One region of the Allorhizobium ampelinum S4 genome, then DNA from elsewhere that is predicted to be linked to it. Evidence: predicted binding sites of a transcription regulator. Region 1 holds the regulator's gene; the other holds the start of a gene.
What was found. Region 1 encodes HrcA, which represses chaperone genes, less so after heat shock. Its sites were predicted from a motif close to GTTAGCACTCNCNNNNNGNGAGTGCTAAC; they were not measured.
Positions count from the first base shown of each region.

Region 2: the regulator HrcA is predicted to act here: its motif matches at 2,084-2,112, upstream of groES (co-chaperone GroES).

Region 1 is NC_011989.1:341,827-345,320, reverse strand. It holds gene ptsN (PTS IIA-like nitrogen regulatory protein PtsN) at 12-476, shown strand; gene grpE (nucleotide exchange factor GrpE) at 626-1,240, opposite strand; gene hrcA (heat-inducible transcriptional repressor HrcA) at 1,340-2,422, opposite strand; gene rph (ribonuclease PH) at 2,710-3,429, shown strand; gene AVI_RS01640 (VOC family protein) at 3,443-3,494, shown strand, end outside.
Region 2 is NC_011988.1:848,284-851,777, reverse strand. It holds gene groL (chaperonin GroEL) at 19-1,662, opposite strand; gene groES (co-chaperone GroES) at 1,730-2,026, opposite strand; gene chrA (chromate efflux transporter) at 2,210-3,494, shown strand, end outside.

The DNA of each region.
Region 1 (3,494 bases):
GATTTTTCGAAATGGCCTTGGCAGATTTGCTACAGCAAGATGCGATATTGCCCGTCCTCAGGGTCAATTCCAAAAAACAACTTCTCCAGGAACTGGCTGCCAAAGCCTCAAAACTGATCGGTATTCCCGAACGGGAAATCTTTGACGTTATTTTGCAGCGGGAAAAGCTCGGTTCTACCGGTGTCGGCAATGGCATTGCCATTCCCCATGGCAAGCTGACGAGCATTTCCACCATTCAAGGCGTCTTCGCCCGCCTGGAAACGCCAATCGATTTTGAAGCGCTGGACGAGCAGCCCGTCGATCTGGTCTTCCTGCTGCTGGCACCCGAAGGGGCCGGTGCCGATCATTTGAAAGCCTTGTCGCGCATCGCCCGCGTGCTTCGCGATCAGGACCTGGTTGCCAAGCTGCGCGCCAGCGACAGCGCCACCGCCATCTATACCTTCCTGAACCAGGACCAGGCCTCGAACGCCGCCTGACCGTTTCTATTTACGTAGGTATTACGCAAAAAGCGCCGCGCATCACTGCGCAGCGCTTTTTCTTTTCCAGTAAAAAAGGTCAGGCTTTGATTGTTTTGTTTTCGTTTGTCTTTTCGGGAAAAATGGGCACCAGTTTTCCCTGACAAACTTTAGGCATCGGCAGCTTGCGCCGTCTCTGCCTTGGGGCCACCCTTGGCAACGCCAACCATAGCCGGACGCAGCACCCGGTCGCCAATCGTGTAGCCGGGCTGAACAACCTGCACGACCGTATTGTTGGGCACTTGCGGATTGGGAATTTCGAACATCGCCTGATGGAAATTCGGATCGAATTTCTGGCCTTCCGGCTCGATCTTGCGGACACCATGGCGCTCGAGCGTTGACAACATCGCCCGCTCGGTCATCTCGACACCTTCGATCAATGCCGTCAGACCGGCTTGCGCCTCTTCCTTGGCCTCAGCAGGCACAGCGTCGATGGCGCGGCGCAGATTGTCGGACACGGCCAGCATGTCACGGGCAAAAGCGGTTACCGCATAGGACTTGGCATCCTTGACATCGCGCTCGGTGCGGCGGCGCAGATTGTCCATTTCAGCCGCCAGACGCAGGAAGCGATCACGCAACTCCGCATTTTCAGCCTGCAGGGCAGCTGTCGGGTTATTATCCTGCCCGGCATCCTCAGCGGTCGAATTGGTCTCTTCCTGTACCTGGGGTTCAATCTGCGCGTCTGCGGCAGCGTCAGGTCCGTTTTTAGCTGTTTCGTCGGTCATGACGTTCTCCGAAATACTGTTTCTCGTCCGGCCCCGATATCAGGGTTCGGCGGCAAAAAATCAAGGGTCGAGTGATGATCTCATGTGGTGTTGTAAAGGTCAGTGGCCGCTGCGGGTCATCTTGGCCATCACCTGGGCGGTATAATCCACCATCGGCACGATACGGGAATAGTTGAGGCGGGTCGGACCAATCACGCCGACGGCCCCGACAATGCGGTCGTCGCCGTCGCGGTAGGGCGCGACGATCAGTGACGACCCGGAGAGCGAAAACAGCTTGTTCTCCGAACCAATGAAAATTCTGACACCAGGCCCGCTTTCGGCCAGGTTGAGAATCTCGATCAGGCTTTCCTTACGCTCCAGATCATCAAACAGCAGCCGCAGCCGGTCCACATCCTCGACGCCGGCCAGACCTTCCAGCAGATTGGCGCGGCCACGCACGATCAACCGGGTCGGTTTGTCGCCCTCGCCGCCGGACCAGACCGCCAGCCCACGCTGCACGAGATCCTGGGAGAGAACATCCAGCTCGCTGGCCACCTGATCCTTCAACTGGACCAGTTGGCCGCGCACTTCATGCAGCGTCTGGCCGGACAGATGCGCATTGAGGAAATTGGCCGCCTCGGTCAATTGCGAGGCTGTGATGCCCGCCGGGAGTTCGATGATCCGGTTTTCGACCTGGTTAAACTCACCGACCAGCACTGCCAGCGCCTTGGTCGGCTCCAGTCGGATGAATTCGACGTGTTTCAGCACCGGATCGGATTTCGCCGCCACCACCAGGCCCGCACCACGTGACAGGCCAGACAGCATACGACTGGCTTCGTTGTAGAGCGTTTCCATCGGCTGGTCTTCCGAGGAGCGCATCTGCCGCTCTATCGAGCCGCGATCTTGCTCCGACAAGCGACCGACCTGCATGAAAGCATCGACGAAGAACCTCAACCCCGTCTGAGTCGGCAAGCGCCCGGCGCTGATATGGGGGGAGTAGATCAGGCCCAGCTCTTCCAGGTCGCTCATCACATTGCGCACTGAGGCGGGCGACAGCGACATCGGCAGAATACGCGACAGATTGCGCGATCCAAGCGGTTCACCGGATTCCAGATAGGTCTCGACGATTCGACGAAAGATCTCCCTGGATCGCTCATCCAGTGCCATTGACACATCGCCTGCGGTAATTGGGTTTTTCCCCATTTCGCTCATGTTTGCTGCTGCACCTATCCTTAATATAGCTGCTGATTGACCAATCACAACGGCTTTTGGTGAGGAAGCGCCGGTTTGAGCGGACCATACCGGCTTTTCCTTTGCAAAACCGTCAAACCACTCGTAGAAGGCAGCCAGGACGCCAAGCAGGACTGGAAATGCCCCGGACAGATTTCCGGGCCAGATCTGCCCAGAACGGCCCAGACGGGCATTGAAACGAAAATAAGCGGACAGAGGTTGGTGTGCCAGCCAGTGACTGCTCGACCGAGGAGACGGAAATGCGACCTTCAGGCAGAAAAACCGACCAGATGCGCAAGATATCGTTCGAGCGCAATTTTTCCAAACACGCCGAAGGCTCTTGTCTCGTCAAGTTTGGCGATACCCATGTCCTGTGCACGGCAAGCCTTGAAGACCGCACCCCGCCCTGGCTGCGCAACACCGGCAAGGGCTGGGTGACGGCGGAATACGGCATGTTGCCGCGCGCCACCGGCGAGCGGATAAAACGTGAAGCGTCCTCCGGCAAGCAGAGCGGCCGTACCCAGGAAATCCAGCGGCTGATCGGCCGTTCACTGCGCGCCGTGGTCGATCTGGAAGCCCTGGGCGAACGGCAGATCTCGCTTGATTGCGACGTGATCCAGGCCGATGGCGGCACCCGCACAGCCTCGATTACCGGCGCATGGATTGCCTTGCACGATTGCCTGAAATGGATGGAATCGCGCAATATCATCAAGGTGGACCGGGTGCTGAAGGACCATGTCGCGGCGATTTCCTGCGGTATTTTCGCCGCCCAGCCAGTGATCGACCTGGACTATCTGGAGGACTCTGCCGCCGAAACCGATGCCAATTTCGTCATGACCGGCACAGGCGGCATTGTCGAGATCCAGGGCACCGCCGAAGGCAAGCCGTTCAGCCAGGAAGAATTCCTGACCCTTCTCGGCCTTGCCCAGACAGGCATTGCCGAATTGGTGGACCTGCAAAAACAGGCGATTGCCGGATAAAGAGAGCATCATCATGGCCACAAGCATTGAAGGCATTCTGGAAACCTCACTGTATGTCGATGATC
Region 2 (3,494 bases), on a different replicon from region 1:
AATAAGGCTTTCGCCTTATTACATCATACCACCCATGCCGCCCATGCCGCCCATGTCAGGCATGCCGCCGCCAGCCGAATCCTTCTTCGGCAGTTCAGCAATCATGGCTTCCGTGGTGATCAGCAGCGAAGCAACCGAAGCTGCGTTCTGCAGGGCTGTGCGAACAACCTTAACCGGGTCAACGATACCCATGGCAATCATGTCACCAAACTCGCCGGTCTGGGCATTGTAGCCGTAGTTGTCGTTGTCCTTGTCGAGGATCTTGCCAACGATGATGGAAGCTTCGTCGCCTGCGTTTGTTGCAATCTGGCGAACCAGAGACTGCAAAGCGCGGCGAACGATGTTGATGCCAGCTTCCTGGTCGTCGTTGACACCCTTCACGGTGATCTTGGTGGAAGAGCGCAGCAGAGCTGTACCGCCGCCAGGAACGATGCCTTCCTGAACAGCAGCGCGTGTTGCGTTCAGAGCGTCGTCGATGCGGTCCTTGCGTTCCTTAACTTCGATTTCCGTCGAGCCGCCAACGCGGATCACGGCAACGCCGCCAGCGAGCTTGGCCAGACGTTCCTGAAGCTTTTCGCGGTCGTAATCGGAAGAAGTTTCTTCGATCTGAGCCTTGATCTGGGCAACGCGGCCTTCGATGTCGGACTTCTGACCAGCGCCATCAACGATGGTGGTGTTTTCCTTGGTGATGGAGATCTTCTTGGCGCGGCCGAGCATGTCGAGGGTGACAGTTTCGAGCTTGATGCCGAGATCTTCGGAAATAACAGTACCACCGGTGAGGATAGCAATGTCTTCCAGCATAGCCTTGCGGCGATCGCCGAAGCCAGGAGCCTTGACAGCAGCAATCTTCAGGCCGCCACGCAGCTTGTTGACAACCAGCGTTGCAAGAGCTTCGCCTTCAACGTCTTCAGCAATGATGACGAGTGGCTTGCCGGTCTGCACAACAGCTTCCAGAACAGGCAGCATAGCCTGCAGGTTGGAGAGCTTCTTTTCGTGCAGCAGAACGTAGGCGTCTTCCAGGTCAGCAACCATCTTTTCAGGGTTGGTGACGAAGTAAGGCGACAGGTAGCCGCGGTCGAACTGCATGCCTTCAACGACTTCAAGTTCGGTTTCAGCGGTCTTGGCTTCTTCGACGGTGATAACACCTTCGTTGCCAACCTTCTGCATGGCTTCAGCAATGTCTTTACCAACCTGCGTGTCACCGTTTGCAGAGATCGTACCAACCTGAGCAACTTCTTCAGAAGTGGAGATCTTCTTGGCCTTGGCCTGAAGGTCCTTGACAACTTCAGCAACAGCCAGATCGATGCCGCGCTTCAGGTCCATTGGGTTCATGCCGGCAGCAACAGCCTTGTTGCCTTCGCGCACGATAGCCTGAGCCAGAACGGTAGCCGTCGTGGTGCCGTCGCCTGCGATGTCGTTGGTCTTGGAAGCAACTTCCCGAACCATCTGGGCGCCCATGTTTTCGAACTTGTCTTCCAGTTCGATTTCCTTGGCAACAGATACACCGTCCTTGGTGATGCGCGGAGCGCCGAAGGACTTGTCGATGATAACGTTACGACCCTTAGGGCCGAGTGTTACCTTTACAGCGTCAGCAAGGATATCAACGCCGTGCAGCATCTTTTCGCGCGCAGTGCGGCCAAACTTGATTTCTTTAGCAGCCATTTTCAAACTCCCGGGTATCTAACCCATTGGTGAATTGGTTAAAAGGAAGAAGGGGAATGCGGCTCAATCAGCCGATAACGCCCATGATGTCGGCTTCCTTCATGATCAGCAGGTCAACGCCGTCGAGCTTGACTTCGGTGCCAGACCACTTGCCGAACAGAACGCGGTCGCCAACTTTAACGTCCAGAGCAACCAGAGCGCCCTTGTCATCGCGTGTGCCTGGGCCAACAGCGATGATTTCGCCTTCAGCTGGCTTTTCCTTGGCGGTGTCAGGAATGATAATGCCGCCCTTGGTCTTTTCTTCGGACTCAACGCGCTTAACAACTACGCGGTCGTGCAGCGGACGGAAATTGGTGCTTGCCATTGTCTAATCCCTCGATCAAATGACATTCGCGGGCCGAAACGGCCCCGCATGGATATTGTTAGCACTCAGTCAGTTCGAGTGCTAGCGAGCCTGAGATAAGGACGGTTCCGGACTGAGTCAAGGATGCCGCTCAAAAAATATATGCCTGAATGGGACGACGCGCGCATGACGGAACGCTCTGACATGGCAAAAAGGCAAGACCATGTTCCGGTTGTGCCGCTTGGTGCGCTCTGCGCGGCATTCTGGTCTATCGGTCTTCTTGGATTCGGGGGCCCCACTGCCCAGATCGCCTTGATGCATAGGATTGTCGTTGATGAAAAACGATGGCTCTCCGAAGCGCGTTTTATGCATGCGTTGAATTATTGCATGCTGCTGCCTGGGCCAGAGGCCCAGCAACTGGCGACCTATATCGGCTGGCTGAATGCCGGTATTCGGGGCGGGCTGATTGCCGGTCTGCTGTTTGTGCTGCCAGGTCTTGCTGTGATGATCGGGCTTTCGGCGGCCTATGCGGTCTATCACGATATTGCCTGGGTTGCGGGCCTGTTTTTCGGGTTAAAGGCTGCGGTGCTGGCGATTGTCCTGCAAGCGCTGCTCCGGATCGGCGGGCGAGCGCTGAAATCGACCTTTCACCGGCTTGTCGCCGCCTTCGCCTTTCTGGCACTGTTTTGTCTGGCCTTGCCTTTTCCTGTTGTCGTCCTGCTGGCGGCTCTGGCCGGGCTGATCCGCGCCTCTGGGCAGCCCGTCTCGAAACCACAGCCTGCCATAGGAGAACTACCGCTAAACTGGAGGCATATCGCCCTATCGTTTCTGGGTTGGATTGGCCTCTGGCTGGCGCCGCTGGCCGTGCTGGCGCTGTTTGATGACGGCGGGAGGCTCACCGAGATTTTCCTGTTTTTCGCCCGCATGGCGCTGGTCACATTCGGTGGCGCCTATGCCGTGCTGGCCTATGTGGCGCAGGTGGCAGTGGAGCATTATCAATGGCTACGCCCCGGCGAGATGGTCGATGGGCTGGCGCTGGCCGAAACCACACCGGGACCCCTAGTTCTGGTCCTCTCCTTCGTCGGTTTCCTGGCGGCGTTTCGTGATGCCGATAGTGTAATGCCGTTGATCTCAGGCATGGCCGGGGCATTGCTGACGGCCTGGGCGACCTTTGTGCCAAGCTTCGTGTTCATCTTCGCCGGTGCGCCGTTGATCGAGCGTTTGCGCGGCAATAGGTTGGCGGATGGAGCGCTTTCGGCCATTACCGCTGCCGTGGTCGGGGTGATCGCTAATCTCGCCGTCTGGTTCGGGTTGCATGTGCTGTTTGTGAAAGTGGATCGAATTCCGTTCAGCAGCTTATGGCCGGGCGAGCGGGCTCCAGGCCTTTGGTGGCCGCATCTTGCTTCGCTCGATATCCCGTCGCTGTTTCTGTTTGCAGCCTCGGCGCTTCTGCTGATGCGGTTGAAGATCAGCATGGTAATTGTGCTGG